3 regions of the Kitasatospora sp. NPDC048715 genome follow, and region 1 is predicted to be linked to each of the others. Evidence: riboswitches for the same ligand, from Rfam matches in the RefSeq annotation. Region 1 holds a riboswitch; each other region holds the start of a gene.
What was found. A riboswitch is a leader RNA that binds a small molecule or an ion and turns the genes downstream of it on or off. The one in region 1 is predicted to bind thiamine pyrophosphate.
Positions count from the first base shown of each region.

Region 2: linked by a shared signal. The riboswitch ahead of ACGFSC_RS01165 (cytosine permease) and the one ahead of thiC (phosphomethylpyrimidine synthase ThiC) in region 1 are both predicted to bind thiamine pyrophosphate.
Region 3: linked by a shared signal. The riboswitch ahead of thiO (glycine oxidase ThiO) and the one ahead of thiC (phosphomethylpyrimidine synthase ThiC) in region 1 are both predicted to bind thiamine pyrophosphate.

Region 1 is NZ_JBICVH010000021.1:25,660-35,513, reverse strand. It holds gene ACGFSC_RS33765 (helix-turn-helix transcriptional regulator) at 1-330, shown strand, start outside; gene ACGFSC_RS33760 (LysR family transcriptional regulator) at 379-1,302, opposite strand; gene ACGFSC_RS33755 (VOC family protein) at 1,432-1,818, shown strand; gene ACGFSC_RS33750 (SRPBCC domain-containing protein) at 1,910-2,347, opposite strand; gene ACGFSC_RS33745 (DUF5994 family protein) at 2,513-2,998, opposite strand; gene ACGFSC_RS33740 (CBS domain-containing protein) at 3,279-3,704, shown strand; gene ACGFSC_RS33735 (helix-turn-helix transcriptional regulator) at 3,720-4,520, opposite strand; gene ACGFSC_RS33730 (VOC family protein) at 4,634-4,990, shown strand; gene ACGFSC_RS33725 (SRPBCC family protein) at 5,008-5,454, shown strand; gene ACGFSC_RS33720 (nuclear transport factor 2 family protein) at 5,451-5,870, shown strand; gene thiC (phosphomethylpyrimidine synthase ThiC) at 5,946-7,760, opposite strand; TPP riboswitch at 7,755-7,889, opposite strand; gene ACGFSC_RS33710 (DUF5326 family protein) at 8,111-8,311, opposite strand; gene ACGFSC_RS33705 (hypothetical protein) at 8,590-9,854, shown strand, end outside.
Region 2 is NZ_JBICVH010000001.1:238,668-248,521, reverse strand. It holds gene ACGFSC_RS01180 (MerR family transcriptional regulator) at 1-352, opposite strand, end outside; tRNA gene ACGFSC_RS01175 (tRNA-Ser) at 516-603, opposite strand; gene ACGFSC_RS01170 (trypsin-like peptidase domain-containing protein) at 667-2,523, opposite strand; TPP riboswitch at 2,768-2,912, shown strand; gene ACGFSC_RS01165 (cytosine permease) at 2,905-4,323, shown strand; gene ACGFSC_RS01160 (glycerophosphodiester phosphodiesterase family protein) at 4,465-5,289, shown strand; gene ACGFSC_RS01155 (ATP-binding protein) at 5,636-6,217, shown strand; gene ACGFSC_RS01150 (DUF5926 family protein) at 6,287-7,270, shown strand; gene ACGFSC_RS01145 (bifunctional DNA primase/polymerase) at 7,570-8,232, opposite strand; gene ACGFSC_RS01140 (PP2C family protein-serine/threonine phosphatase) at 8,850-9,854, shown strand, end outside.
Region 3 is NZ_JBICVH010000018.1:32,750-42,603, reverse strand. It holds gene ACGFSC_RS30310 (class II 3-deoxy-7-phosphoheptulonate synthase) at 1-615, shown strand, start outside; gene ACGFSC_RS30305 ((2Fe-2S)-binding protein) at 775-1,053, shown strand; gene bfr (bacterioferritin) at 1,091-1,570, opposite strand; gene ACGFSC_RS30295 (sulfite oxidase-like oxidoreductase) at 1,812-2,441, shown strand; gene pknB (Stk1 family PASTA domain-containing Ser/Thr kinase) at 2,476-4,257, opposite strand; gene ACGFSC_RS30285 (thiazole synthase) at 4,344-5,141, opposite strand; gene thiS (sulfur carrier protein ThiS) at 5,145-5,384, opposite strand; gene thiO (glycine oxidase ThiO) at 5,381-6,556, opposite strand; TPP riboswitch at 6,560-6,672, opposite strand; gene ACGFSC_RS30270 (FAD-dependent oxidoreductase) at 6,756-7,964, shown strand; gene ACGFSC_RS30265 (Rv2175c family DNA-binding protein) at 8,007-8,372, shown strand; gene thiE (thiamine phosphate synthase) at 8,372-9,025, shown strand; gene ACGFSC_RS30255 (polyprenyl synthetase family protein) at 9,083-9,854, opposite strand, start outside.

The sequences.
Region 1 (9,854 bases):
TTCGCCGACTGGGACGACATCGCCGACGAACAGGCCTTCGACATCTGGCTCGGGCCCTCGGTCGAGTCCGCCGAATGGCTCAGCACCGAACTCGCCCCGCTCGCCGGCCCCGAGTTCACCCGCCGGATCGGCAACCACCTCGTCCCCCGCCGGGGCCCGCTCCGCCTCCGCCACCCGTCCGGCCCCGAACTCCGGCTCCACCGCGAGACCCTGGACCTCACCGACGACGCCCAGCAGCTCCTCGTCCTGCTCCCCGCCGACGACGACACCGCCGCCCACCTCGACCGCCTGCTCGCCCCGGAGCGGCCCCGGCTGCGCGCGATCTCCTGAAACCCCCACCGGCCACCCCGCCGGCACCGGTCACTCCGCCTGCCGCGGTCACTCCGCCGGCACGCACAACGGCGCCGCCCGGTCGGCCGACTCCGAGACGGCGTCCGTGGCCGCCCGGACGAAGGCGCGGACCCGGGCGGTGGTGTTGCTCTCCAGCCAGACCGGGCCGCGCTCGATCGGGGGCGCGTCGTGGATCGGCACGTACGCGACGTCCGGGCGCGGGTAGTAGCGGCGGGAGTGTTCGCCGACCGGGAGGACGCCGCGGCCCATCGCGACCAGGCTGAGCATCTCGGAGAAGGTGCCGCCGGACGGCCCCTTGGGCACCGGGCGGCCGGACGGGGTCCGGCCGGGGGTGCGGTCGCGCTTGAAGCCCGCCGAGGTGACCTCCGGGTACTGCACCACCGGATGGTCCGCGAGCACCTCCAGCGACACCGACCGCTCGCCGGCCAAGGGGTGCCCGGCCGCCACCGCCAGGACCCGCCGCTCGGTCAGCAGCACCGGCCCGCGGGCCATGCCGTCGAACGGGTAGGAGGCGATCAGGACGTCGATCGAACCGTCCACCAGGCTCGCCCGGGAGTTGGAGAGCTGCACCTCCCGCACGTCCACCCGGCAGTCCGGGTGCCGCTCGCCGAACAGCGCGACCGCCTTGAGCAGCACCGGCGCCGTCCACTCGCCGAGGAACGCCACCCGCAGCTCCCCGGTGACGCCCCGGTTCGCGTCCTCCGCCCGGCGCAGCGCCGCCTCCATCGCCGCCACCACCGGGACCAGGTCGTCCGCCAACTGCCGCCCCACCGGGGTGAGTCGGACCGACCGGCTAGTGCGGTCGAACAACTGCCCGCCGATCCGGCGCTCCAGCTTCTTCACCACCTGGCTGACCCGCCCGGTGGTCAGGTGCAGCCGCTCCGCGGTCCGGCCGAAGTGCAGCTCCCCGGCGAGCGCGAGGAAGACCTCGATCTCCAACCGCTCCAGCATCCCGCCCCGCCCCTCGATCGTTGAATCCGGCTCAACGATCCTACGGCGATCGCGCATTGATCACCCGCGCGGCCGAGAGGATCGTTGAACCCGTCCCCGACAGCCCCACCCGAGCGGAGCCGATCACCCATGCGCGTCGTAGCCTTCGACCACCTGGTCCTCAACGTCGCCGACGTCGAGCGTTCGCTGGCCTTCTACGCCGGCCTCCTGGGCCTGGAGCCCGTCCGCGTCGACGAGTGGCGCGCCGGCAAGGTGTCCTTCCCGTCGATCCGGGTCAGCGCCGAAACCATCATCGACCTGGCCCACGGCCCCCGGCACGAGTCCAACGTCGACCACTTCTGCCTCACCGTCGAGCCCCTCGACTGGCAGGAGGTCATCGACGCGGGCACCTTCACCGTCCTGGAGGGCCCCGTCCCCCGCTACGGCGCCCGCGGCACCGCCACCTCCGTCTACGTCCAGGACCCGGACGGCAACACCGTCGAGCTCCGCTGGTACCCCCAGGACGCGGCCAACTGACCGTCCGCCCCCAGCGCGGCCAACGGACCGCGCCCCCGCCCCGGGCCCACGGGGGTGGCCCGGGGCGGGCACGCCGGAAGCGCCGCGCCCGTCAGTTCCGGCCGGCGAGGTGCTCGACCAGCCGGTCGAAACTGGAGTTGAGCCCCGCCTCGGCCTCCGGGCCGCGGAACATCTCCGGCACCCCGGTCTGGTGCAGCACCACCCGGGTGCCGCCCCCGTCGAGCCCGGTGAAGGTGAGGGTGGAGCGCATGCCCGAGCCCTCCTCCACCATCGCGAAGAACTCGCCGACCCGGATCTCGGTGATCTCGGCCTTCAGCGGGTACCGGTCGCCGGTCGCGTCGATCACCATGGTGCTGTCGTAGCGACCGCCCTCCTTCGCCTCGACGGTCACGGTCTCCAGCGGCACGTGGGTGCCGACCGGACCCCAGAAGCGGACGAACTGCTCCGGCTCGAAGTACGCCTCGAACGCGGCGGCCGGGGCGCCCGGCAGCTCGCGGGTGATGGTCAGCTCGCCCAGGTTCTCGGTCATCTCGGGATCTCCTCCGTGGTCACGTCCGTCGCTTGCACAGGGGTAGACCCCGGGCGTCCCGGAAACTCATCGCTCCCCGCGAAGATTCTTCGACGACTTCATCCCACCGGTGTTCTCCATCGACGACTTCATCCCACCGGTGTTCTCCATCGATGGAGAACGGCTTCAGCCGTGAACCCGGCCGGGCGCGACGACGACCACCGGCCGGCCGAGCAGCAGCTCCGCCGCCGGGGTGTGGTTCCCCGTCGCGGAGGCTCCGGCCATCGCCGAGGCGGCCGTCGTCTCGTCGGTGCCGGGCGGCACCACCAGCAGGAGGAAGTGGTCCTGGAGGCCCCGGGTGACGCTGATCGTCCCGTCGCTGCCGGCGAACCAGTTGATCCTGACCATCAGGCCGTTCGCGGCGACGGACCGGGGCACACCGTCCCAGGCCTCGGTGTCGAGGCCGACCCGCAGGATGCGCCCGAAGTGGGCGCCGAGCGCGGTGATCAGGTCCGGCAGTTCGGCGAGGACCTCGTTCGAACGCGGCCACCAGGCCCCGTCGAAGACACCCTCCCGCGACATCGTCGGCTCCAGCTCCAAGCGCGGCAGCAACGGGGCACCGGGCACCGTCCACGGCCCGGGGGAGGAAGGAATGGGAAGGGGGATCGGCATCATCTGAGGCCGCCCGTCCGGTCCACGAGGGACCCGTCATGACCCAGGGCGACGTCGACGCTGATGCCGGTGTCCGAAATGTCCTCGGTTGCTCCCCACGCTACTCCGCCGTAGCCTCCGCCGGGCCGACCACCGCAGGAGTAGCCTCGGAGGCATCCAGGGCATCACGTATCCCGGTCCCCGTTCCGGCTTCGTTCTGGGTGCAGGACAGCCCGGCAGACCCCGCCCCGGCGGGCGGCCGGAGACGGGAACGGTGAACGCCGTGACCACTCACTCGCCCGTGACCACTCACTCGCCCCAGCCCGCCCGGCCCGGCCACGGCCTCACGGTCGCCGACGCCATGGAACCCTGCGACTACCAGATAGCCGACGACAGCACCGTCGACCGGGCCGACGACATCCTCCGCGGCGCCCACCTGGACTACCTCCTCGTGCGCGGCCACGACGGCCGGTGCGAAGGGCTGGTCACCCGCACCGGACTCCACCCGTTCCTCACCCGCTCCTGGTACACCGAGCGGACCGCCATCAGCGCCACCACCCACCAGCGCGGCCCGTTCGCCTGGCCGACCATGGGCCTGACCCTGGCCGCGATCGCCATGCGGATCAAGCACCTGGCGGTCTGGCCCGTCGTCGACGAGGACGGCTACATCCTCGGCGTGCTCACCGCGGACCGCACCACCGACCTGCTCGCCGCCGAGCCCGCGTGACCCACGGCGGCATGTTCATCGGCCCGTCGGCTCATGGCGGGCGCGAACCGGGGCAAGCAGCCGACGCAGCACCGTCGGTGTGTGTCCCACGTGCTCGCGGACGATGCGGGTCAGGTGCGCCTGGTCGGCGAAGCCGAGCTGTGCTGCCAGGGCGGCGAGGCTGGGTTCGCCCTCGGCGATCCGGTCCATGGCCCGGGTGACGCGCACGCGGTTTCGGTAGCGGGTCAGCGAGACGCCCGTCTCCCTGGAGAACACCCGGCTCAGTCGGTAGGGCGACACCTCCAGCAGCGCGGCCAGTGCGCAGAGCCCTCCGGCCTCCGGGGCCTCTTCGATGATCGCCCCGCGCGCCGCGGCGGCCAGCGCCCGGTCGGCCGGCCGGGAGCGGAAGGTCGGCTCACCGGCCGCGGCCGCGACGAGGCGGAGCAGTTCCTCCGCCAGCGCGTAGTCGATGTCGCCGGTGGCCGCGGCGGCCACCAGACGGCGGTGGGCGAGATCGACGCGCGCGTCGACATACACCGTCGTCGCGGCGGGCGGGCGCCCGAGGAGGGAGGGCTCGAAGCTGACCGACGTGCAGACGTCGCCGCCGGCCGGATGGGCGAAGCGCTCCTGTTCGCCGGGCGCGCCCAAGTAGGCCGTGGTCCGGTCCAGATCGATGTCGGCGCCGTCGGCCGACCGTCGGAACCTGCCGCGTCGCACCAGCACCAGGCGGTGGTCGTCGCGGGTCTCCGGCTGCGACCACCGGGCGTGGTCGGAGCGGCACCCCACCACGGCCACGGTGAACTCCGGCCGGGCGGCGAGGGTCGATGCGGACAGCATGCCGCGAACGGTATCCGCCGGGTACGACAGAACGGCCCGCAAGGATCTTCAAGACCTCCGGCGCCATTGCCCCGGATGCTGGGGCTCACGTGATGACACGAAGGGAGCCATCCATGGCCGTTCACGCGGAGCTCACCGCGATCACCATCGACTGCGCCGATCCCCGGGCCCTCGCCGAGTTCTACCGCAAGGTCACCGGCTGGGACCTCGGGCAGGCCGACGACGACTTCGTCCAACTCGGCAGGGGGCCGGTCCGGTTGGCCTTCCAGCGGGTCGCCGGCTACCGGGGGCCCGGCTGGCCCGACGCCGCGAAGCACGCCCATCTCGACTTCACGGTGGCCGATCCCGAGGTCACGGTGAAGGAGCTGCTCTCGGCGGGGGCGACCAAGCCGGAGTTCCAGCCCGGCGAAGGCGAGTGGACCGTTCTCGCCGACCCCGAGGGCCACCCGTTCTGCATCGCTTCGGCCTGACGAGGAGTCGATCACCCATGGCCTCGATCCACAAGGAAATCGTCATCGATGCCCGCCCCGAGGCGGTGTGGTCGGTGCTCAGCGACTACGGCGCGGTGCACGAGCGGCTGGCGCCCGGGTTCGTCACCGACACCCGGCTGAGCTCGGACACGCGCACCGTCACCTTCGCCGACGGCACGATCGTGTTCGAACGGCTCGTCGACCTCGACCACGAGGCGATGCGGGTCGCCTACACGGTCGTCGGCGGCAGCCTCCATCCGTCCCACCACCACGCGTCCATGCAGGCCCTTCCGGAGGCCGGCGGCCGGACGAGATTCGTGTGGCACACCGATGTCCTGCCCGACGCGCTGGCCGCACCGATCGCCGAGTCCGTCGAGCACGGTTCGGCGGTGATCCGCCGCACGCTGGAGGCCGCTTCATCGGCCGCGCCCGGACCGGCACCCGTCCCGACCGAACCCCGATGAGCAGCCACGACATCGTCCGGGCCGCCTGGAAGGCGTTCGCCGGCCACGACGCCGACCAGATCTCCGCGGTCTTCACCGAGGACGCCGAGTGGCTGGCACCTCCGGGAAACGCGACGGCCACCGCGCTGGACCGCCCCAGTCACATGGTCGGCAGGGAAATGATCACGCGTTTCCTCGCCGAGGACTTCTCCCGCCTGTTCGTCAGGGACGTCGACGTCACCTTCCACGGTTTCCACGCCGACGGCGAGCGCGTGATCGTGGAGGAGACCATGACCGCGACGCTCGCCAACGGCAATCACTACGCCAATGACTACTGCCTGGTCTTCGAACTCCGTGACGGGCTGATCCACCGCGTCCGTGAGTACATGGACACCGCGCGCGGACACCGCATGGTCTTCGGCGACGCCGAGAAGTAGCCGAGGACGGCGAGGACGGCGAGGACGGCGAAGCGCCGCCCCGAGGTGATCGGGGCGGCGCCCAGGCGTCCCGGGTCAGTCGACCAGGGGCAGGTAGACCTTGTTGCCCTGGGCCGCGAACTCGGCGGACTTCTCGGCCATGCCCGCCAGGGCCTCGGCGTCGAACTCGGTGTCCACGGCGGTGGAACCGTCGCCGTGCTCGTCGCGGATCTTCTGGGAGATCTTCATCGAGCAGAACTTCGGGCCGCACATCGAGCAGAAGTGCGCGGTCTTGGCGGGCTCGGCGGGGAGGGTCTCGTCGTGGAAGGCGCGGGCGGTCTCCGGGTCGAGGGCCAGGTTGAACTGGTCCTCCCAGCGGAACTCGAAGCGGGCGTCGGAGAGGGCGTCGTCCCAGGCCTGGGCGCCGGGGTGGCCCTTGGCCAGGTCGGCGGCGTGGGCGGCGATCTTGTAGGTGATCACACCGGTCTTGACGTCGTCCCGGTTGGGCAGGCCCAGGTGCTCCTTGGGGGTCACGTAGCAGAGCATCGCGGTGCCCCACCAGGCGATCATCGCGGCGCCGATGCCCGAGGTGATGTGGTCGTAGCCGGGGGCGACGTCCGTGGTCAGCGGGCCGAGGGTGTAGAACGGCGCCTCGTCGCAGATCTCCTTCTGGAGATCCATGTTCTCCTTGATCTTGTTCATCGGGACGTGGCCCGGGCCCTCGATCATCACCTGGACGTCGTGCTCGCGGGCGATCCGGCCGAGCTCGCCGAGGGTCTTCAGCTCGGCGAACTGCGCCTCGTCGTTGGCGTCCGCGATCGAGCCCGGGCGCAGGCCGTCGCCGAGCGAGAAGGTGACGTCGTAGGAGGCCAGGATGGAGCAGAGTTCCTCGAAGTTGGTGTAGAGGAAGTTCTCCTGGTGGTGGGCCAGACACCAGGCCGCCATGATCGAGCCGCCGCGCGAGACGATGCCGGTCTTGCGGCGCGCGGTGAGCGGGACGTAGCGCAGCAGCACGCCGGCGTGGACGGTCATGTAGTCGACGCCCTGCTCGCACTGCTCGACGATCGTGTCCCGGTAGACCTCCCAGCTCAGCTCCTCGGCCCTGCCGTCCACCTTCTCCAGGGCCTGGTAGAGCGGCACGGTGCCGATCGGCACCGGGGAGTTGCGCAGGATCCACTCGCGGGTGGTGTGGATGTTGCGGCCGGTGGAGAGGTCCATGACGGTGTCCGCGCCCCAGCGGGTGGCCCAGGTCATCTTCTCCACCTCCTCCTCGATCGAGGAGGTGACGGCGGAGTTGCCGATGTTGGCGTTGATCTTCACCAGGAAGTTGGTGCCGATGACGGCCGGCTCCACCTCCGGGTGGTTCACGTTGACCGGGATGACGGCCCGGCCGCGGGCCACCTCGGCGCGCACGTACTCCGGCGCCAGGCCCTCGCGCAGCGCCACGAACTCCATCTCCGGCGTCACCAAGCCCCGCTTGGCGTAGGCGAGTTGGGTGACGGCGACGCCACCGCGACCGCGCAGCGGGCGACGCGGCCGGCCGGGGAAGACCGCGTCCAGGTTGCGCAGGTTCCCGCCGCGCGGCGAGGTGTGCTTGATCCCGTCGTCCTCGGGGCGCGGCTCGCGGCCGTCGTACTCCTCGACGTCGCCGCGCTGGCGGATCCAGGCGTCCCGCAGGGCGGGCAGGCCGCGCCGCACGTCGGGCTCGAAGGACGGGTCGGTGTACGGGCCGGAGGTGTCGTACAGCGGGACGGACCCGCCGTTGGAGAGCCGCACCTCGCGGTACGGAACGCGCAGGTCGGGACGCGACCCCTCGCGGTAGGACTTGCGCCAGGCCGGGGTCGGGTAGCCGGTGCGCTCGCTGCTGGGGGCGCCCTGGGCAGACTGCGGCTGTGCTTCGAACGTGGTCATCTGACCTCTACTCCCTACGCCGGCATTACCCGGTCAGGTTCCTGCGGTCGACGCAGCCGTCGGTCCGTCCGTCGACGTCCCGGTCAGCGTCCTCTCAGCCCGGTGCTCCGAGCTCCCGCGTCGCAGGCGGTGTTGCCTGCACACGACGCCCAACACCGTAGCGAGCCGATCGCCGCAGGTCCAGAGCGCCCCACGAGCCGGTCACCCCGCCCCGTCGAGCGACCGGTGTCGTCGTCGACCTCTTCGGCTACTACCGCAACCAGTAGCCGATCGGATACCGGAGAACGGCCGAGGCCCGGTCCCCCTCTCGTGGGGGGCCGGGCCTCAGGGCGGCGTTACGGGGTGGTGGGTCAGCTCTTGGCGGCCTTCTTCACCAGGACCACCACGGCGGCGGCGATGCCGACCACCACCAGCAGCTTGATCACGATCGAGAGCAGGGCGCCGACGACGCCGAACACGAAGGCGACGATGTTCCAGGCCAGCACCAGGACCAGCACCGGGATGACGATGTTGCGCACCCAGGAGGGCAGCGACTTCCAGAGCTCAGCCATGTCGGTTCCTCTTCTCCCCTCGGGTCGGCCGCCGTCCGGTGCCGCATCCCGCTTGCTTTCGGTACTTCGATCGTACGGTGGCGCGAGTGCCGGAACGAGGCCCAACGGCCCGGAGAGAACCCCGAGATCACCCCGAGCCCGACCCCCCGGGTGACCCCCGAGAATTCGTCCGGCGGCGTACAACCCCCGGCGTTCCCAAGCGTCCAACCAGTGCCGGAAGAACGCCCGTCCGGTGCCATCGACCAGGGGGGAACCTGATCATGCGGGCCAGAACAGCCGTGTCCACAGCCGCTCTCGCGGCGCTCAACCTGACCGTGGCGGCGCTCGCCGCGGTCCCGGCGGCCGCGGCACCGGCGGCCGTGACCGCTGCCGCCGACGTGACCGCACCGGCCGGGTTCGTCGGGATGTCCCCGACCCGGATCCTGGACACCCGCTCCTACGACCAGACCCCGTCGCACGACCACTTCGGACCGCTCAAGGAAGGCGAGTACTACAGCACCCCGGTGTCGCAGCGCTGCGGCAGCCACCCGCCGATGTACTGCGGCTCCGCCGTGCCGACCGACGCCACGGCCGTGGTGGTCAACCTCACCGTGACCGACCCGACCGCCGACGGCTTCGTCACGCTCGCCGCCAAGGCCGGCCCGGCCGGCACCAAGCCCGCCACCTCCAGCATCAACTTCAAGGCCGGCCAGACCATCTCCAACCTGGTCACGATCGCGGTCGGTCCGGTCGGCCGGGGCGCCCCGTGGATCAACGTCTACAACAACGCGGGCACCGCCCATGTCGTGCTCGACGTGGTCGGGTACTACCGGACCGCGGCGCCCGACAAGTACGGCCCGCTGACCCCGACCCGGATCGCCGACAGCCGCAGCGACGGCACCGGGCGGCTCGGCGGCGACGCGGTGCGCAGCTACCAGGTCGCCCGCCCCGAGCTGGGGACCGCGGACGCCACCTCGGTGGTCCTCAACGTCACCACCACGGACGGCTCCTGGGACAGCTTCCTGACCGCGTACCCGAGCGGGACGCAGCGGCCCGCCTACGGCTCGAACGTCAACTTCCCGGTGGGATCGACGGTCGCGAACCAGGTCGTGGTGCCGGTCGGCGCGGACGGGCGGATCGACGTCTACAACCGCGCCGGCTGGGTGCACGTGATCGTCGACGTCGTCGGCTACTACGGGCCGTCCGGAAGGGGCCTGTTCAGCGCGCTCACGACGCCGGTCCGCAACCTCGACACCCGGATCACCGGCGGCAAGCTCCAGCAGGGGGCGACCACGGCCGTCCAGGCCGTGCCCGCGGACGGCTCCGTCCCGAACGTGCTGGGTGTCGAGGCCAACGTCACGATCACCGACGTGACCGACTCCGGCCACCTCACGGTGTTCCCGGGCGGGGGCCAGCCGCCGAACACCTCCACCGTGAACGTCGAACCCGGGCAGACCGTCGCCAACTCGGTGACCACCGGGGTCACCGGCGGGGGCACCTACTCGGTCTTCAACCACGGCGGCCCGGTGAACGTCGTCGCCGACCTGACCGGCTACTTCGTCAC
Region 2 (9,854 bases), on a different contig from region 1:
CGGACATGGTCCCCTCGCTCTCGATCGTCCGGAGCCTCGCCTCCACCCGGGCCAGCCGCAGCTCGTCGGCGGCGATCGCCTCGGCGAGCTGGGCCCGCCGCAGCCGCAGCATGCCGCGCAGTTCGGCCGCGTCCACCTGCTCGTCCAGCACGGCGCGCACCTGCTGCAGGGTGAAGCCGAGCTCCTTGAGCGCGATCACCCGGTTGAGCCGGGCGAGTTGGGACGCCTCGTAGGAGCGGTACCCGCTGACCGGGTCCACCCGGGCGGGCCGCAGCAGCCCGATCGCGTCGTAGTGGCGCAGCATCCGTACCGACACCCGGCCGTGGCTGGCGAAGTCTCCGATGTTCAACATGATGCGCCCACTCCATCCCCTGCCACCGTGTCAGGGTCAACCCGGCCGCCCGCATCCGTTCCACGACGGTTCCGAGGCCGGCGCCCGCGACCGCCCGGGAAACACCGAGGGCGGGTGCCGAGCGAACTCGGCACCCGCCCTGAGCAGGTGGTTCTCCTACCGGCGGAGAGCGTGGGATTCGAACCCACGGTACGGGGTCACCGCACGACAGTTTTCAAGACTGTTCCCTTAGGCCGCTCGGGCAGCTCTCCAGGCGGAGGTCAGCCTAACGGGTCCGGCGGGGTTCGGCGCACACGTTTCGGTGCGGGCGGGGGTCACGACTGGTCGCCCTCGCGCTGACCGAGGGTGACCTTGGTGTTGAAGGTCTGGCCGTTGCGGGTGTACTCGACGTCGACGGTCTCGCCGGGCTTGTGCGTCCAGATCCGGCTGACCAGGGCCGGGCCGTTGTCGATCGGCACGCCGCCGAGCTTGGTGATGACGTCGCCCGGCTTGAGGCCGGCCTTGTCGGCCGCGCCGCCGGGGGTGACGGCCGGCTGGCCCTGGATGTCCTTGGTCTGGATCTGCGCGCCGTCGCCCTTGTAGTCGTCGTTGCGCAGCACGTCGAGCTTGGCGTAGACCGGCTTGCCGGTCTTGATCAGGGTGTCCGCGACCCACTTGGCCTGGTTGATCGGGATGGCGAAGCCCAGGCCGATGCTGCCGGCCCGGCCGTTGGCGGAGGCGTTGGACTGGATCGCCGAGTTGATGCCGATCACCGCGCCGCCGGAATCGAGCAGCGGGCCGCCGGAGTTGCCGGGGTTGATCGAGGCGTCGGTCTGCAGGGCGTTCATGTACGAGGCCTGCGAGCCGGTGTCGTCGCCGGAGGCCACCGGGCGGTCCTTGGCGCTGATGATGCCGCTGGTGACGGTGGACTCCAGGCCGTACGGCGCACCGATCGCGACGGTGGCGTCACCGACGTTGACCTTGTCGGAGTCGGCCAGCGGCAGCGGGGTCAGCTTGCTCTTCGGCGGGTTGTCGATCTTGACCACGGCGACGTCGTAGCCCTCGGCGTGGCCCAGCACCGAGGCGCTGTAGGAGCTGCCGTCGGCGAACTTGACGGTCAGTTTGCCGCCGTTGAGGGTCGGCGCGACCACGTGGTTGTTGGTGAGGATGTGGCCCTCGGTGTCGAAGACGAAGCCGGTGCCGGTGCCCGACTCGCCGTTGCCCTGCGCCTTGATGGTGACGACGCTGGGCAGCGCCTTCTGCGCGATGGCGGCGATCGAGCCGGGGGCGGGCTCGTTCTTCTGGGTGTCGCTGGCCTGCACGGTGGTGCTGCGGTGGTCGTTCGCGGAGCTGCCGCGGTCGGTGTTGTCGGTGACGGTCACGCCGAGCACGCCGCCGGCGACACCGGCGACCAGCGCGACGGCCGCGATCAGGGCGACCAGGCCGCCGCGCTTCTTGCGCGGGCCGCCGGGGCCGACCGGACCGCCGGGGTGGTCCGCCGGGTAGCCGAACGGGCCCGCCGGGCCGCCGGGGTAGCCCGCGCCGCCGGAGGTGGAGTCGTGGGTGGGGCCCCAGCCGCCGAGCGGCTGACCGGCCCCGAAGGGGTGGTGGCCGTGCGCGGCGGGGACGGCGGGCGCGACCGGGGCGGCGCCGTAGCCCTCGTGCGCGACGGGGGCGGCCGCAGCGGCGCCGTAGCCCTCGTGCGTGCCGGCCGCCGGGACGCCGTGGGTCGGGGTGGCGTACGGGTTGTCGGCCGGCGGCAGCGCCGGGGCGGCGGGGGCCGCGGCCTGGGCGGGCGCGGCGGGCGGGGCCGCCGGAGCCTGCGGGGCGGGCGGCAGGACCGGCGGCGGCGCGTCGATGTAGCCGGTGACCGGGTCGACGGCCGGCTGCTCGGCGGCGGGCGCCGCGGGGGCCGCGGGGGCCTCCGGGGCGGGCACCTTGGTGAAGGCGACGGTGGGCTTGTGCCCGCCCTCGGCCGGGACACCCTCGGCCGCGACGGCGTCGACGGGCGGTGCCGCCTCGACGGGGGCGGCCTCGACGGCGCCCGACTCCGGCTCGGGCACCCGCCGGAAGGCCATGGTCGGCTGGTGCCCGCCCTGAGCGGGGCCTTCGGAAGCGGACTCGGCCGCCCCCGGCCCGGCGGGCTGCTCCCCCTGCGGCCCGGTGGGCCCAACCTCGCGCTCGGTGCTCACGGACGACCTCCATAGCTGGCAGAACCAAGGACCATAGTTTTTCGCACTGTCGATTCGATTGCCGTAAGGACCCCTCTGAAGAACTCATAAGAATCCTTAGCCGACGCAGACGCCGACACCCGACACCGGCACCGACGCCGGCACCGACGGCCGAGGCTCCCCTCCCCCGCCGGGCGTCCCGCGATGCGGACCGCGCACCCTCGGCCTTGGGCGTTCGCCCCCGTGCCGGTTAGCCTGTCGCTCCAAACTGACACGCGGGAGCTTGGACCCACCAGGCTGAGAGTGCGCATGTCGACCGTACGCCACACGAGTGACGGACGGTCGAGGGGGCGCTGACCGCCGGAACCTGTCCGGGTAATGCCGGCGTAGGGAGTATCGGCCATGCCGCCTGCTTCGCCATCCTCTTCTTCGGGCGCGAACGTTCCCGCCCCCGGTGCGGACGCCTCCGCCGCGGGCGCGACCGCCGTCCTGGAGCGCCCCGAGCACGTCGAAGCGCCCCTGGTGCTGGACACCGAGCCGCCGCGCACGCTGCGCTTCCGGGACCACTTCGCGCTCTGGATGAACCTGGGCGTCAGCCTGATCGGCTTCTCCACCGCCGCCACCGTGCTCGGCGCCCCCGGCAGCGAGCTGTCGCTGGCCGCCGCGGTGACCGCGATCACGGTCGGTACGGCGGTCGGCACCGCGATGCTCGGCGTGGCCTCGCTGATCGGGGCCCGCACCGGCGCCCCCGCGATGGCGAACCTGCGCGGGCTGTTCGGCACCCGGCTGTCGTACCTGCCGACGGTGCTGAACATCGTGCAGTGCATCGGCTGGGGCGTGTTCGAGCTGCTGACCATCTCGGCGGGCGCGCAGACCGTCGCGCACACCACCGGCTACCGCTGGCTGTTCGTCCTGCTCGCGGGCGCGCTGACCACGGCGCTGACCATCTGGCCGCTGGGCTCGATCGCGGTGCTGCGCCGCTTCGTGGCCGGGGCGGTCGCGGTGGCCATGGTGTACTTCACCGTCCAGCTGGGCCGCCAGGGCGTGCCGGACCCGGGGGCGGGCAACTGGCACGGCTTCCTGGGCGCCACCGACGCGATGATCGCCGTGTCGGTCTCCTTCGTCCCGCTGGCCGCCGACTACACCCGGCACTCGCGCTCCCCGCGCTCGGCGTTCTGGGGCAGCTTCTCCGGCTACACGATCGCCCAGGTCTGGTGCTACGTGCTCGGCCTGATGGCGCTGCTGCAGTCGGACGGCGATCCGAACCGGATCTTCGACTCCTTCCTCGGGGTCTGGGCCGGCTGGCTGTTCCTGCTGGTGCTGGTGCTGCGCGAGACGGACCAGTCCTTCGCCAACGTGTACTCGACGGCGATGTCGGTGCAGAACCTGCTGCCGAAGGTGGACCGCCGGGTGCTCTCCGGCGCGATCGGCGCGCTGACCACCGTGCTGGCGCTGCGGATCGACGAGTTCACCGACACCTACTACGGCTTCCTCGGTCTGATCGGCTCGGTGTTCGTGCCGCTGCTGGCGGTGCTCGTGGTGGACTACTTCCTCGGTGCCGGGCGGCGCGGCTGGAACCTCTCCGCCGACGCGCCGTCCCGCTGGCCGATGCTGCTGCCGTGGGCCCTGGGCTTCGCGGTCTACCAGTTCATCGCGCCGACCAAGGTGGCCGGCTGGTGGACGGACTTCTGGACCTCGGCCCAGGAGTCGCTGCACTTCACCCCGCAGGAGTGGACCTCCGCCTCGCTGTTCGCCTTCCTGGTGCCCGCCCTGGTCACCTGGGCGCTCACCCCGCTCTCCCGCCGCGCCGACCGGCACTGAGCGGGCCGCCCCGCACCGGGCGAAGCGGGGGCGGCCCGGCCCCGCGGGCCCGGCCGGGACGGCCCCGCGGGAAGGAAGACGGCCCCACAGGTTGGGGCCGTCTTTGTCCGCGCTTCACCTGTGCCGCCTATCGTTGGGCCTGTGACCAGCCCAGACCTGTCCTCGCCGGCGGCGCGCACCGTGCCGTCCGTCCAGGTGATCGCCCACCGCGGTTCCTCCCACGCCCTGCCCGAGCACACCCTCGCGGCCTACCGGCGCGCGCTCGACGAGGGCGCCGACGCGCTGGAGTGCGATGTCCGGGTCACCGCCGACGGCGCGCTGGTCTGCGTGCACGACCGCCGGATCGGCCGGGTCTCCAACGGCCGGGGCACCGTCTCGGCGATGACCCTCGCCGAGCTGGAGGCCTACGACTTCGGCGCCTGGAAGACCGGCCGCCCCAGCGTCGACCCGGAGCTGCGCGGCGTGCTGCGGCTGGAGCGGCTGCTGGAGCTGGTGGTGGAGTGCGGCCGCCCGGTGGACCTGGCGATCGAGACCAAGCACCCGGTGCGTTTCCGCGGCCGGGTGGAGACCGAGCTGCTGCGGACGCTGGAGCGGTTCGGGATCGGCGCGACCCGGGGCGGCGACCGCCCGTCCGCCCGGATCATGAGCTTCTCCTCGATCGCGCTGAACCGGGTGGCCGCCGCCGCGCCGCAGTACCGGCGGGTGTTCCTGTTCGAGCGGACCCTGCCGCTGCTCGGCCGGCTGCGCGAGGGTTCGCCGCTGCCGGGCGGGGCGCGGATCGCCGGCCCGGGCATCGAGCTGGTGCGGGCCCGCCCGCAGCTGGTGACCAGGCTGCGCGAGCTGGGGCACGAGGTGCACGTGTGGACGGTGGACGAGCCGGCCGACGTCGAGCTCTGCCTGGAGCTCGGGGTGTCCGCGATCATCACCAACCGGCCCGCGGAGGTGCTGGCGCAGCTCGGCCGGTGATCCGCCGACGCGCCCGGGGCCGCACCCGCCCGACCGGTCGCCCCGAACCGGTCGCCCCGTCCGGTCACTTGCGTCCGGTCGGCCCGGTCGGATCCTCCCGGTCCGATCACCCCGGTCCGACCACTCCGGTCCGACCACTCTGGTCGGCAGTCAAACCTTCCTTGCGCGAAATTGCCGGAATTCTTGCATCCGGGCGACAGAGGGTGAGCACGGAATGACCTGATGTCGACCGTCGGTCGCCGCACTCGAAATGGGCTCGCGGGATCGTCCGGTGCTCGTTTCCGACGCATTACCAAGGGGCATCTCTCCCTCGGCATACGCTGAAGGAGGTCCGGGGGTGGCGTTGATGGTGGCGCGTGAAGTGCCGACTTCATCGACCATGGCAGTGCCGCACGGCCCAGCGAGTGTCGGGGTCGCACGGCGCCGACTGCGTCGAGATCTGGGTGACCGGCAGATACCGGAACCGGTCATCGATGATGCTGTTCTGATCCTTTCCGAGCTGTTGAGCAACGCCTGTCGATACGCCCGTCCGCTCGGCCCGCTGCCGGCCCTGGGCCGCAGCGGCCGGGCCGAGGTGCTCGGGCAGGTGCTGGTCGGCGTCCCGTCCGGGACGCGCGCCGCACCCGCACCGAGCGGCCGGGAGTCCGCCGAGGGCTCGGACGAGCCGGACGGCGGCGTGCTGGTCCGCTGGCAGATGCACGCCGACGGGGTGCTCACCCTGGAGGTCACGGACGGCGGGGCGACCACTCGGCCGCTGCCCGCGAGTCCCTCGCTGACCTCGCGCGGCGGCCGCGGCCTGAGCATCGTCGACCAGCTGGCCAGCGACTGGGGCGTGCGCGACGCCCCCGGCGAGGTCACGGTCTGGGCGGCGCTGCCCGCCCGGGCCCGGCACGCCCGGCGCACCGGGGGCGATGCCCGTAGCGCGTGAGCCGGGCGCGGGGAATGTGTCGTTAGGCTTCCCGGAACACAGGACCACCGTTTCCGGGAGAGCCGCAGCATGGGCAAGAAGGCCGCCAAGAAGGCGCCGCAGCGCCAGTCCACCACCGCCGTCACGGGCGAGATCCCCGTGGTCGGGGCCCGCGAGGACTGCCCCTGCGGCTCCGGCCGCCGGTACAAGGCGTGTCACGGCCGGGAGGCCTCGCACGCGGTGCAGGAGCTGGTGCACCGCCCGTTCGAGGGCCTGTCGGGCGAGGCCGACTGGGTGGCGCTGCGCGAGCTGGTGCCCGCCGCCACGGTGCCGCTGACGCTGGCCGCCGGGGTGGCGGACGGCGCCACCGGTGACGTCCCGTCGGTGACCCTGGCCACCGTGCTGCCGCTGGCCTGGCCGGCCCTGCGCCGCCAGGACGGCTCGATCCTGCTCGGCCTGCAGACCCAGTCCGCCTCCGGCGACCTCAGCCGCGACCTCGCGGACGCCCTTGAGCTGGCCCTGGCCACCGAGCCGGGCAGCCCGGTGCCGGCCCGCCGGACCGTCCCGGGCGGGCGCCGCCTGCAGGACCTGCTGGACGCCGGGGCCGCGTTCACGCCCACCGTGCACACCGGCTTCGAGTTCTGGCTGGAGGACGCCGAGGCCGCCACCGGCGAGGTCGCCGCCTCCCTGGAGCGCGCCAACGCCTCGGCCATCCCGACCGAGAAGCTCGCCGGCGTGGACTCCGCCTACTGGTGCGGCACTCCGGACAAGAACCACCTGCGCTGGGTGATGACCGTGCCGGAGGAGCAGCTGCTGGACGCGCTGGCCCGGCTGAACGCGGCCGGCGAGGCCTCGCTCGGCGCGGACACCCGCCTGGTGGGCTCGTTCCGCGCGCACGGCCTGACCGTCCCGGTGTGGGACCTCCCGCTCGCGATGACCGCCGCCGACTGCGAGAAGCCGGCCGCCGAGTTCGCCGAGCGGCTCGCCGCCGTGCTCGCCGACGGGACCCCGCTGACCGCCGAGGAGCGGCGCGCCCGCGCGAACCTGGTGAACCGTCAGGTCACCCTGAACTAAAGCGCGCAGGATCCGCGTGATACGCGTCACATTGTCGCGGTGAACGCGCAATTTCCGGGCGTGGAGGGCGTCTTGGAAATTGGCGCGGGCGCAGATCCTTGTTACTGTCTAAAGAGTCCGGCCGCTGGTGCATCCCCCGTCGCCAGCGGCCGGATCTTTTGTTTTTCCGGAACGCCCCGGCGACGGCCCCGACGGAGGCCCCGGCGCGAGCCCTCTCACAAGCCCCGGACCCGCCCCGCGCACAGGCCCCGGACCCGCCCCGCGGACGGCCCCGGCGCCCCGCCCGGCACCCGCGGTCCTCAGTAGGCCGAACGTCCGCTGTCCAATCGGACCGCCGCCTCCACCAACTCCCCCAGCAGCGGCCCGACCTGCGGCAGCCAGACCCCGCCGCCGGCGCCCGGCCGCGGTGCCAGCACCCAGCGCACCCTCCCCCGGCCTCCGGCCGGAGGGACCCCCGCGGCCGCGCCGCCGGGCGGCAGCGCCAGGAAGCCACCCGGCCCGTGATAGCGCAACGAGCCAGGCACCCAAGGGAGTTGGGCGAGCATCTCACCGAGCACGTCCAGCGAGTACGGGGCCACCAACAGCGCGTAGCGGCCCGGCATCGCCAGCACCGGTCCGAGCGGCAGCCGCAGCGCGCCCAGGTAGACCAGCGCCCGGGCGCCGGCCGCCGCGGGCAGGCTGACCGCCGAGACCGTGGAGCCGGTGGCGGCCAGCACCGGCGCGTCCGGGCTCTGCCGCTCCCACCACCAGCGCACCATCCGGGCGTCGGTGGTGGCGGCCAGCAGCGAGGGGTCGTGGGGGTGCGCGCCGGGGACGGTGCAGTCCAGGTCGCCGCAGGAGCACCGGCCGTCGCGCAGCACGGCGCCCGGCACCACGGGCCAGCGGTGGTCGACGGCGGCCGCCAGGGCCGCGGCGAGCCGGGCGGAACGCTCCTCCGACCGGTCCTTCGGATTCTCACGCATGGCGCTCGTTCCTTTCCCTGACCGCTCGGTTCGCTCCGCCCCGCCGGCGTCCGTCGGGATCCTCCGTGCGGGCCCGCCGCGGCACGGTCCCCGGGCGGCGCGGCGCGGGGCGGGCGGCAGGGCGGGCGGCGCGGCTTCGACGTGGAGCGGGTGTGGAGCACGACATGAAAGGGCCGCGTACCGGCACAGCCCTTGGAACGAGAATCCCGTACGCGACGGATGGACGCCGCCCGGGCACGCTTGGTTCCACCGTACGAGTGAGAGAGTTCCGGCCAGCCCGGCTCACGGGCGGCACGGACATACGATCCGGACGGCCGCCCGGGCCGTCCTCCCGGTTCTGCCCGTTCGCGGCCCGCTCCATGCCTCCCGGCCCGACCGGCGCGCGTACCAACCCCGCGCGCCCCCCGACCGGGTCGCGATGGATGTGGAACAGGCCACCGCGTCGTCCTGGATCTGGACATGCCCCGAATGGCCTGTGTAGAAGTGGTGGCATTGCTGTCGATCAATGACGAGTAGTAGCGAATCGAGGCGAAACGCGCCCTAAGGCCGTGCTCGCTCCACATTGGCCGTATCTGGGGGTTTCGCATGGCACGTAGCACCGCGTCAGGAGTGACGGCATGAACGAGTCCCACCCGTCGACGGCCCTCCCGTCGACGACGACCGCCGAGCCGGGCGAACCCGGCTGCGCAGGCGGGCTCACCGTCCTCGACCTGCCGGACCTGCCCGGCCCCGTCGACGCCCTGGACGGCACCACGGACGCCCGCACGGCGCCGTCCGCCGCCGTGCAGGACCGTTTGGCCGGACGCCTGTCCGAAATCACCAGCCTGCACGAGCACACCGAGCGGCTCGCCCGCACCCGCGGCCTGGCCGCCACCCTGGACACCGTCCTCGCCTCCGGCGCCGCCCTGCTCGGCGCCCGGCGCGGCGTGCTGGTCACCAGGCGGCCCGGCGGCGGCCCCGGACAGCCGGTCGGCTTCGGCCTCGACCGCGCCAGCCTCGGCGCCCTGGAGACCGTCCCGACCGAGCAGAGCCTGCTGGCCAGGCTGCTGCGCGAACGGGACCGGCCCGCCCGGCTGCACTCCCGCGACCTCGCCGAGGACCCGGCCATCGGCGCCCGGCTGCGCGAACTCGCCGTCCACCTCGGCCTCGGCGGCGCCTACGGCCTGCCGCTCGCCACCGCCGAGGACGGCCCGCTCGCCGCCGCCCTCTGGTTCTACGACGAGCCCGCCGAACCGACCGAATGCCAGCGCGAACTGGCCCGCCACTACTGCGAGATCGCCGCCCCGCTGCTCGCCAAGCAGCTGGAGGCGGACCGGATCTCGCGCACCACCGAGGCGCTGCGCCGCGGCCTGCTGCCGGACCGCCTCCCCCAGGCCGCCGGACTGCGGCTGGCCGCCCGGCTCGTCCCCGCCGGGCTGGAGCGCTCCGCCGGCAGCGACTGGTACGACGCGATCCCGCTGCCGGACGGCACCATCGGCCTCACCGTCGGCTCCGTCTCCGGCGACGGCCCCGGCGCGGGCCCCGGCTCCGCCCCCGGCGCGGCCGCCGCGATGGGCCGGGTCCGGGCCGCGCTGCGGGCGTACGCGGTGCTGGAGGGCGAGGACCCGGTCTCCGTCCTGGGG
Region 3 (9,854 bases), on a different contig from region 1:
GCGCTGACCCGCGTGGACTCGCGCACCGGCGAGCTGTACGACGTCTCCGGCCACATGGTGTGGATCGGCGAGCGCACCCGGCAGCTGGACCACGCGCACATCGAGTTCGCCTCCAAGATCCGCAACCCGATCGGCGTCAAGCTCGGCCCGACCACCTCGGTGGACGACGCGCTCGCCCTGATCGAGAAGCTGGACCCGGAGCGCGAGCCCGGCCGCCTGACCTTCATCACCCGGATGGGCGCGGGCAAGATCCGCGAGCACCTGCCCACCCTGGTGGAGAAGGTCACCGCCTCCGGCGCCAAGCCGGTGTGGATCTGCGACCCGATGCACGGCAACACCTTCGAGGCCTCCAGCGGGCACAAGACCCGCCGCTTCGACGACGTCCTGGACGAGGTCAAGGGCTTCTTCGAGGTGCACCGCGCGCTCGGCACCCACCCGGGCGGCATCCACGTGGAGCTGACCGGCGACGACGTCACCGAGTGCGTCGGCGGCGGCGACGAGGTCCTGGTGGACGACCTGCACCAGCGCTACGAGACGGCCTGCGACCCGCGCCTCAACCGCAGCCAGTCGCTGGACCTGGCGTTCCTGGTGGCGGAGATGTACCGCGGCCAGTAGGTCCGGCGTCCGTCGGATGTGACGAAGGCCCCTCCGGATTCGGTGCTCCCGAGCCCGGAGGGGCTTTTTCGTACCCGTTTGCCCGGGTAAGGTAAGCCTCAGTGAACTAAGGCGAACCTTAGTCAAGATCCATTCCGCTCCACCCCGGGAGAGACCGCGATGTACGTGTGCATGTGCCATGCGGTCACCGAGGACCAGGTGAAGAAGGCGATCGACGGCGGCGCCAGCACCCCGCGCCAGATAGCGAAGGGCTGCCGGGCCGGCACCGACTGCGGGTCCTGCGTGCGCCGCATCCAGGCGCTGCTCGGCGAGCACGGCGCCCGCCCCTGCCCGACCGCCCGGCTGGCCGCGAAGCTCGGCCTCGCGGACCCGGAGGCCCCGGCCGCCCCGGCCCCCGCCCCGAAGGCCGCGCCGGTGGTCCCACTGCGGGCGGCCTGAACGGCCCGGGCCGTCCGGGCCGCCCGGGAGGACCGCCTCAGGACTCCGGCTGCTCGATGACCTGAGCGAGGTAGAGCGCCTCGCCGAGCTTGTCCAGCAGCTCCAGCTGGGTGTCGAGGTAGTCGATGTGGTGCTCCTCGTCGGCCAGGATGTCCTCGAAGATGTTCGCCGAGGTGACGTCGTTCTTGGCCCGCATCACCACGATCCCGCGCTTGAGCCGGTCGATCGCCTCAACCTCGACCTGGCGGTCCGCCTCGAACATCTCCTTGACCGTCTGGCCGATCCGGACGTGGAACAGCCGCTGGTAGTTGGGCAGCCCGTCCAGGAACAGGATCCGGTCGGTGAGCGTCTCGGCGTGCTTCATCTCGTCGAAGGACTCGTGCCGGGTGTACTTGGCGAGCTTCGTCCAGCCGAAGTTCTCCTGCATCTTGGCATGCAGGAAGTACTGGTTGATCGCGGTCAGCTCGGCGGTGAGCTGCTCGTTGAGGAACTCGATGACCTCGGGATCGCCCTGCATGGTGATGCCTCCTGCGTGAGTCCTGTCCTGCGTCCTGTGCTGGGTCCTGCGCTGCGCATCCTGGCACCGCTTCGGGAGGAAATTCCAGTAAGTTCACACTCACTAGGAGATGTGGCGGAATATCCGATTCATCACGGAACGTGCTGGTGGGGGCTCGACCGTTGCTCCGTACGGGCCGGGGCGCGAATCCGCGCAAAGGGGCGCGCGCCGAGGCTCGTCCGCCGTCTGTCACCATGGATCCATGGGTCAGTCGAAACACGAACCGCTTCCGCCGTCTGACCCGAGGCTCCCCCCGGGCCAGCGCGCGCAGCGCGGCTGGCCCGCCCTGCACTACGGGCCGGTGCCCCGCTTCAAGCCGCTGACCTGGGACCTCCAGGTGTTCGGCGCCACCGCCTCGGCGGAGAAGCACAGCTGGGACTTCGAGGCCTTCTGCGCCCTCCCGCGCACCACCGTCGTCGGGGACATGCACTGCGTGACCAAGTTCTCGGTGCTCGGCAACGAATGGACGGGCGTGTCGGCCGCCGCCGTGCTCGACCTGGTGCCCCCGGCACCGGGCGTCACCCACGTCATGGTCTGGGCCGAGTACGGCTACAGCGCCAACCTGCGGCTGGCCGACTTCGCCGACCCCCGCACCCTGCTCGCCACCCACCGCAACGGCGAGGCGCTCACCGCCGAGCACGGCTTCCCGGTGCGGCTGGTGGTGCCGCGGCTGTACGCCTGGAAGGGCCCCAAGTGGGTGCGCGCGGTGGAGTACATGCGGGCCGACCGGCGCGGCTTCTGGGAGGAGCGCGGCTACCACAACCTCGCCGACCCCTGGCGCGAGCAGCGCTACTCCTACCAGGAGGAGCCCGGCGACGGGCCGCTGCGCTGAACCCCTCGCGGCGGCCGAGCGGGCCGGACGCGGCCTAGAACAGCGAGAACTTGACCGTCACCACGCTGCGCTGCGGGCGCCGCTCGCCCGCCGCCGGGCTCTGGCCGGAGGAGGTGACCGCGCCGAACACGTCCCAGCCGCTGGTCTGCATGGTGAAGCCCGCCGCCTGGAGCGCCTTCTGCGCCTCGTCCTTGCCCATCCCCGTGACGTTCGGGACCGGCACCATGCCCTTGCTGACCACCAGCGAGACCGCGGAGTTCTCCTGCAGCAGCTGCCCGGCCGCCGGCGAGCTGCTGATCACCGAGCCCTCGGGCACGGTGTCGTCGTAGGTCTCGGTCACACCGCCCCTGGTCAGCTGGGCGCCGGCCAGGGCCGAGGCGGCGTCGGCGGAGCTCTTGCCGGCGAGGTCCGGCACCGCGATCCGCTTGGGGCCCCTGGAGACGGTGACGGTGACGCTGTCGCTCTTGCGGGTGCGCGCCCCCACCCCGGGATCCACGGAGATCACCTGCCCGGACGGCACGGACTCGCTGAACACCTCGACGAACCTGCCGTGCAGGCCCTCCTTGTCCAGGACCCGCTGCGCCTCGGCCCGGTCCTTGCCGAGCACGCCCGGCACCGCGCCGTACAGCCCCTCGGAGATCCCGTAGGTGGCGCCGCCGATCGCCAGGACCAGGGCGGCCACCGCGGCCGTCCAGATCAGCGGCCCGCGGGGGAGACGGCGGCGCGGCGTGGCCGGCCGGCGCCGCTGCACCGGGGTCGGCTCGTCGTACGGGCGGGGCTCGGCGAGCAGCTCGTCCATCAGCTCCGGCGGCATGTCCAGCACGCTGGTGCGCTCGGTCGGCGGGGCGTCGGCGGGCCGCGGCAGCGGCTGGACCACCGAGGTCGGCTCGGTGGTCGGGTAGCGCGGGCCGGGCCGGGTGGAGGCCGGCGGCTCGGCGTCCAGCTCGGCCGGGGTGAGGGTGCGGCGCACCCGCTGGAGGGCGGCGAGCAGCTCGACCGCGTCGTACGGGCGGGCGTCGGCGGACCGGGCGCAGGCGCCGGCCACTATCGCGTCCAGTTCGGGGCCGACGGCGGGGGCGACCAGCGAGGGGGCCGGGACGTCCTCGTGCAGGTGCTTGTACATGACCTGGACGGGATTGTCGCCGGTGTGCGGGCGGCGGCCGGTGAGCATCTCGTACAGCAGGATGCCGGCCGCGTAGACGTCCACCCGCTGGTCGGTCGGGGCGTCCGGGAGGATCTGCTCGGGGGCCAGGTAGGAGACGGTGCCCATGACCGTGCCGCCGGTGGCGGTGGTGGTCGAGGTGGGCGCGCCGTCGGCGGTGCCGAGCACCCGGACCAGGCCGAAGTCGGCGACCTTGACCAGGCCGCCGTCGGTGATCAGCACGTTCTCGGGCTTGACGTCGCGGTGGACCAGCCCGGCCCGGTGGGCGGCGCCGAGCGCGGCCAGCACCGGCTCCAGCACGTCCAGAGCGGCCCGGACGGACAGCGCGCCGCGGTCGCGCAGCAGGTCGCGCAGGGTGCGGCCGGGTACGTACTCCATGGCGAGGAAGACGTGACCGCCGTCCGCGCCCTGGTCGAAGACGGTGACCACGTTGGGGTGGGTGAGCTTGGCGACGGCCTTGGCCTCGCGGATGAAGCGGGCGGTGAACCCCTCGTCGCCGGCCAGCGAAGGGTGCATCACCTTGAGTGCGACCACGCGGTCCAGACGGGTGTCGGTGCCCTTGTAGACGGTGGACATCCCGCCGGTCGCGACGCGCTGCTCGACCCGGTACCGGTTGTCGAGCAGGGCGCCGATCAAGGGGTCGTGCAGTGCCATGTCCACTCGGAGAGTCTAGAGCCGCCCGGGACGGCCGGTCCCGGAGGACACCGCCTCCGGGACCGGCTTGTGACATGCGCGACGGTTCAGAACGCGGGGTGCTCGCGGGTGTCCAGGTCGGCCCGGCCGGCCATCGCGGAGGAGGCCTCGGCGTGGAAGCGGCGCGGGATCCGGCCGGCCCGGTGGGCGAGCCGGCCCGCCTCGGCGGCGTGCCGCATCGCCTCGGCCATCAGCACCGGGTCCTGAGCCCTGGTCACCGCGGAGGCGAGCATCACCGCGGCGCAGCCCAGCTCCATCGCCAGCGCCACGTCGGAGGCGGTGCCGGCGCCCGCGTCCAGGATCACCGGGACGCCCGCACCCTCCACGATCAGCTGGAAGTTGTGCGGGTTGCGGATGCCCAGGCCCGAACCGATCGGCGAGCCCAGCGGCATGATGGCCGCGCAGCCGACGTCCTCCAGCTTGCGGGCCAGCACCGGGTCGTCGTTGGTGTACGGCAGGACGGTGAAGCCGTCGTCGACCAGCGTCTCGGCGGCGTCCAGCAGCTCGATCGGGTCGGGCAGCAGGGTGCGCTCGTCGGCGATCACCTCCAGCTTGACCCAGTCGGTGCCGAGCGCCTCGCGGGCCAGTCGGGCGGTCAGCACGGCCTCGCCGGCGGTGAAGCAGCCGGCCGTGTTGGGCAGCACCCGGATGCCGTTGCGGGTCAGTACGTCGAGCACGGAGCCCTGGGTGGTGGCGTCGACCCGGCGCATGGCGACGGTGGTCAGCTCGGTGCCGGAGGCGAGCAGCGCGCGCTCCAGGACCTCCAGGCTGGGGGCGCCCCCGGTGCCCATGATCAGCCGGGAGGAGAAGGCCGTCCCGGCGATGGTCAGAAGGTCGTCGGCCATGGTTCAGCCTCCCTGCACGGCGGTGAGGATCTCGATCCGGTCGCCGCCGGCCAGCGCCGTCCCGGGCCACGAACCGCGTGGCACCACGGCCTCGTTGAGCGCGGCGGCGACACCGGTGTTGGCGGCGCTGACGGCGGCCACCACCTCGGCGAGGGTGGTCGTGGCGGACACCCGGCGGGGCTCGCCGTTGACGGTCAGGGCGATCTCGTTCGGGGTGATCTCGTTCGGGGCGATGTCGGTCATGCGGAGGCCTTCGCAGCGGGGGGTTCGGGGGAGAAGCGCAGGGGCGTGAACGGCCTTGCCGTTTCGGGGACTTCACCGGTGGCCAGGTACTCGGAGAGCAGGTCGGCGGTCACCGGGGTGAGCAGCACGCCGTTGCGGTAGTGGCCGGTGGCGGCGACCAGCCCGGGCAGTGACGTCGGGCCGAGCAGCGGGGCGTTGTCCGGCGAGCCGGGGCGCAGCCCGGCGGAGGTCTCCAGCAGCGGGAGTTCGGTGATTCCCGGGACCAACTCGTGCGCGTCGCGCAGGAGTTCGTACACCCCGCCGGCGGTGACGGTGGTGTCGTAGCCCTGCTCCTCGGTGGTCGCGCCGACCACCAGCTCGCCGTTCTCCCGGGGCACCAGGTACAGGTGCCGGCCGCGGACGACGGCGCGGACGTTGCGGGACAGGAACGGGCGGTAGGCGTCCGGGACGTGCAGCCGCAGCACCTGCCCCTTCACCGGGCGGATCGCGGGCAGCACACCGTCGGGCAGGCCGGGCAGCCGGTGGCTGTGCGGGCCGGCGGCGAGGACGACCTGCCCGGCGCCCACCCGTTCCCCGGTCGAGAGCCGGGCGCCGGTCGCGCGGCCGTCCTCGACCAGCAGCTCGACGGCCTCGGCGCGGTGCAGCAGGACGTCCGCGTTCTCGCAGGCGGCGGCCAGGGCGGTGAGCAGGCGCCGGGGGTCCACCTGGTGGTCGTCCGCGACGTGCAGGCCGCCGCGCACGCCGGGGGCGAGCATCGGCTCCAGCCTGCGGGCCTCCCGGCCGGTCAGCCAGGTCGAGTCCAGGCCGAGCCGCTGGTGGAAGGCGTGCAGCTCGCGCAGTTCCTCGCGGTCGTCGGAGTCCAGCGCCACGGCGACGGTGCCGCAGCGGCGGTAGCCGGTGTCCCGGCCGCCGCTCGCCTCGGAGAGCTCGGCGGCGAAGGCCGCGTACCGCTCGTTCGAGGCCATCCCGAGGCGCAGCAGCGGCTCCTCGCCGTACTGCAGCTCGGTGACCGGGGCGAGCATCCCGGCCGCGACCCCGGCGGCCCCGCCGCCGGGGGAGGGGTCGACCACGATCACGTTCCGCAGCCCGCGCTGCGCGGCGCGCCAGGCGACGGCGAGGCCGATGACGCCCCCGCCGATCACCAGCACGTCGGCGTGGGCGCCTGATGGCAAGCGTGACAAAGCTGCTCTTCTCCCTTCGCCGGTATGACCCGGATCAGGTTCGGACGGTCGCAGGCCGTGCCAGCCCGCCTCTCAGCCCGGTGCGCCGGGCTCCCGTGTGGTGCCCCCACCTTAACGCCGGGGGTCGGCCCGGCCGAAGGCCCGTACAGCGGGCGGACGGCCCGCAGGCCGCCGCGTCGCGCTGAGTACAGTGACGGGCGTGGCAGAGCTGAGCGGAACGGATCAGGTGGTCGTCGTCGGAGCCGGGCTGGCCGGGGCGCAGTGCGCCCTCAAGCTGCGGCAGGGCGGCCGGCAGGGGCCGATCGTGCTGGTCGGCGAGGAGCCGCACGCGCCGTACGACCGGCCGCCGCTCTCCAAGGACGTGCTGCTCGGCAAGGCCGACTCCACCGCCCTGGACATCGACTACGGGCAGCTCGGCATCGAGCTGCTCACCGGCCGCCGGGCCACCGGCCTGACCCCCGGCGTGCTGCACACCGACGGCGGCGACCTCCCGTACGGCTCGCTGGTGATCGCCACCGGCGCCGTTCCGCGGGCCCTGCCCGGGGCCGAGCGCGCGCACCTGCTGCACACCCTGGACGACGCCCTGGCGCTGCGCGCGCTGCTGCGCCCCGGGCTGCGGCTGGTGCTGGTCGGCGCGGGCTGGATCGGCGCCGAGGTGTCCACCGCGGCCCGCGCGGCGGGCTGCGAGGTGACCGTGGTCGAGGCCGGCCCGGCGCCGCTGCCCGGCGCGCTGCCGACCGAGGTCGGCTCGGCGATGGCCGCCTGGTACGCCGGGGCCGGGGTCGACCTGCGCTGCGGGGTCGGCGTGGCCGCCGTCGAGCCCGGCGCGGTGCTGCTGGCGGACGGCTCGCACCTGCCCGCCGACGAGGTGGTGGTCGGCATCGGGGCCCGCCCCGCGACCGGCTGGCTGGCCGGAACCGGGGTCGAGCTGGACGCGGCCGGCGCCGTCGTGGTGGACGGGCGGCTGCGCACCTCGGTGCCCGGCGTGTTCGCGGCCGGCGACTGCGTCAGCTACCCCTCGGCCCGGGCCGGGGCCCGGCTGGCCGTCCAGCACTGGGACCACGCCCTGCAGTCCGGCGAGGCGGTGGCCGCAGCCGTCCTGGGCGCGGACGCGCCGGCCTACGACCCGGTGCCGTACTTCTGGTCCGAGCAGTTCGGCCGGATGGTCCAGTACGCCGGCCGGCACGCCGAGGGCGACGAGCTGCTGTGGCGCGGCTCCCCGCGGGACGGCGACTGGTCGGTGCTCTGGCTGCGCGACGGCGTGCCGAGCGCGCTGCTGGCCGTGGACCGGCCGCGCGACCTCACCCAGGGGCGGAGGCTGATCGAGCGCGGTACGGCCCTGGATCCGGCCCGGGCGGGCGACCCGGCGGTGCCGCTGAAGTCGGCCGTCGCGGGGTAGTGCCTGGTGCGCGGTGGGCCGCGGAGGTGGCAGTCTGGTGGCGTGAGTGAGATCGAAAGCAAGATTGAAGCCCTGGTCACCGACTGGATGTACCTGCCCGACATCTCGGAGCAGTGGGGGGTCCGGGTCACCGAGGTGCGTGACCTGGTCAAGAACGGCGGCCTGATCGCCGTCCGGCGCGGGCCGAACAAGTCGCTGCAGGTCCCGGCGGCGTTCATCGACGGCCCGGGCCTGGTCAAGCACCTGTCCGGCACCCTGACCGTCCTGCGGGACTGCGGGTACAACGACGTGGAGATCCTGGAGTGGCTCTTCACCGAGGACCCGTCGCTGCCCGGCAGCCCGATCCAGGCGCTCCGGGAGAACCGCGGCACCGAGGTGAAGCGCCGCGCCCAGGCGATGCTGATCTGATGGCGGCGGACACGCTGCGTACCCGGCTGGCCGACGCCCGGCTCTACCTGTGCACCGACGCCCGCCGGGAGCAGGGCGACCTCGCCGAGTTCCTGGACGCGGCGCTGGCGGGCGGGGTGGACATCGTCCAGCTGCGGGACAAGGGCCTGGAGGCCAAGCAGGAGCTGGAGGCCCTGGAGGTCTTCGCCGACGCCTGCCGCCGGCACGGCAAGCTGCTGGCCGTCAACGACCGCGCCGACGTCGCCCACGCGGCCCGGCCGGACGTGCTGCACCTCGGCCAGGACGACCTGCCGGTGCAGGCCGCCCGGGCGATCCTCGGCGAGGACGTGCTGATCGGCCGTTCCTGCCACGCCGAGTCCGAGGTGGACGCGGCGATCGCCGAACCCGGTACGGACTACTTCTGCACCGGCCCGGTCTGGCCGACCCCGACCAAGCCGGGCCGCCCGGCCCCGGGCCTCGGCCTGGTCTCGTACGCGGCGAAGCAGGACACCGACCGGCCGTGGTTCGCGATCGGCGGGATCGACCTCGGCAACCTGGACGAGGTGCTGGCCGCCGGTGCCCGCAGGATCGTCGTGGTGCGGGCCGTCACCGCCGCGGCGGATCCGCGGGCGGCCGCCGCCGAGCTGTCCCGCCGGGTGCGCGCCGCGCTCTGACCGGCCCGGATCAGCGGGATCCGGGGGCCCGCAGGCCCCCGGGGCCGTCGCCGTCCGTCAGTACTTGCGGACGGTGGCGGCCTCGGCCAGGGCCAGCAGCACCGTACGGGCCCGGTCGTCGGCGAGCGGAGCGGCCTCCAGCGCGGCCAGCGACTGCCGCATCAGCTCCTCGATCCGGTGCTCCACCAGCTCGGGCGCGCCGCTGCGGGCGACCAGCGCGCGCAGCTCGGCGACCTCCGGGGCCGCCAGGTCCGGCGCGCCGAGCCGCTCGTCCAGGTGCCGGGCGTCGGCGGCCGGCAGGCCCCGCATCGCGTGCGCGACCAGCAGGGTGCGCTTGCCCTCGCGCAGGTCGTCCCCGGCCGGCTTGCCGGTGACGGCCGGGTCCCCGAAGACGCCGAGCAGGTCGTCGCGCAGCTGGAAGGCCTCGCCCAGCGGCAGCCCGAACGCCCCGTAGGCCTCGACCAGTTCCGGCCCGGCGCCGGCCAGCAGCGCACCCACCTGCAGCGGCCGCTCGATGGTGTACTTCGCGGACTTGTAGTGCAGCACCGTCCGCGCCCGGTCCAGCGCGCCCTCGTCGGTCGAGTCGCCGGCCACCGGCTCCAGGACGTCCAGGTACTGGCCGAGCATGACCTCGGTGCGCATCAGGTCGAACACCGGCTTGGCGGCGAGGACGGCGGCCGGCTCCAGGCCGGAGCGCAGGAACAGCTCGTCGCACCAGATCAGCAGCAGGTCGCCGAGCAGAACCGCGGCCGAGGTGCCGTACTGCTCGCGGTCGCCGCGCCAGCCGCTGTCCCGGTGCAGCGCCTCGAAGCGGCGGTGGACCGAGGGC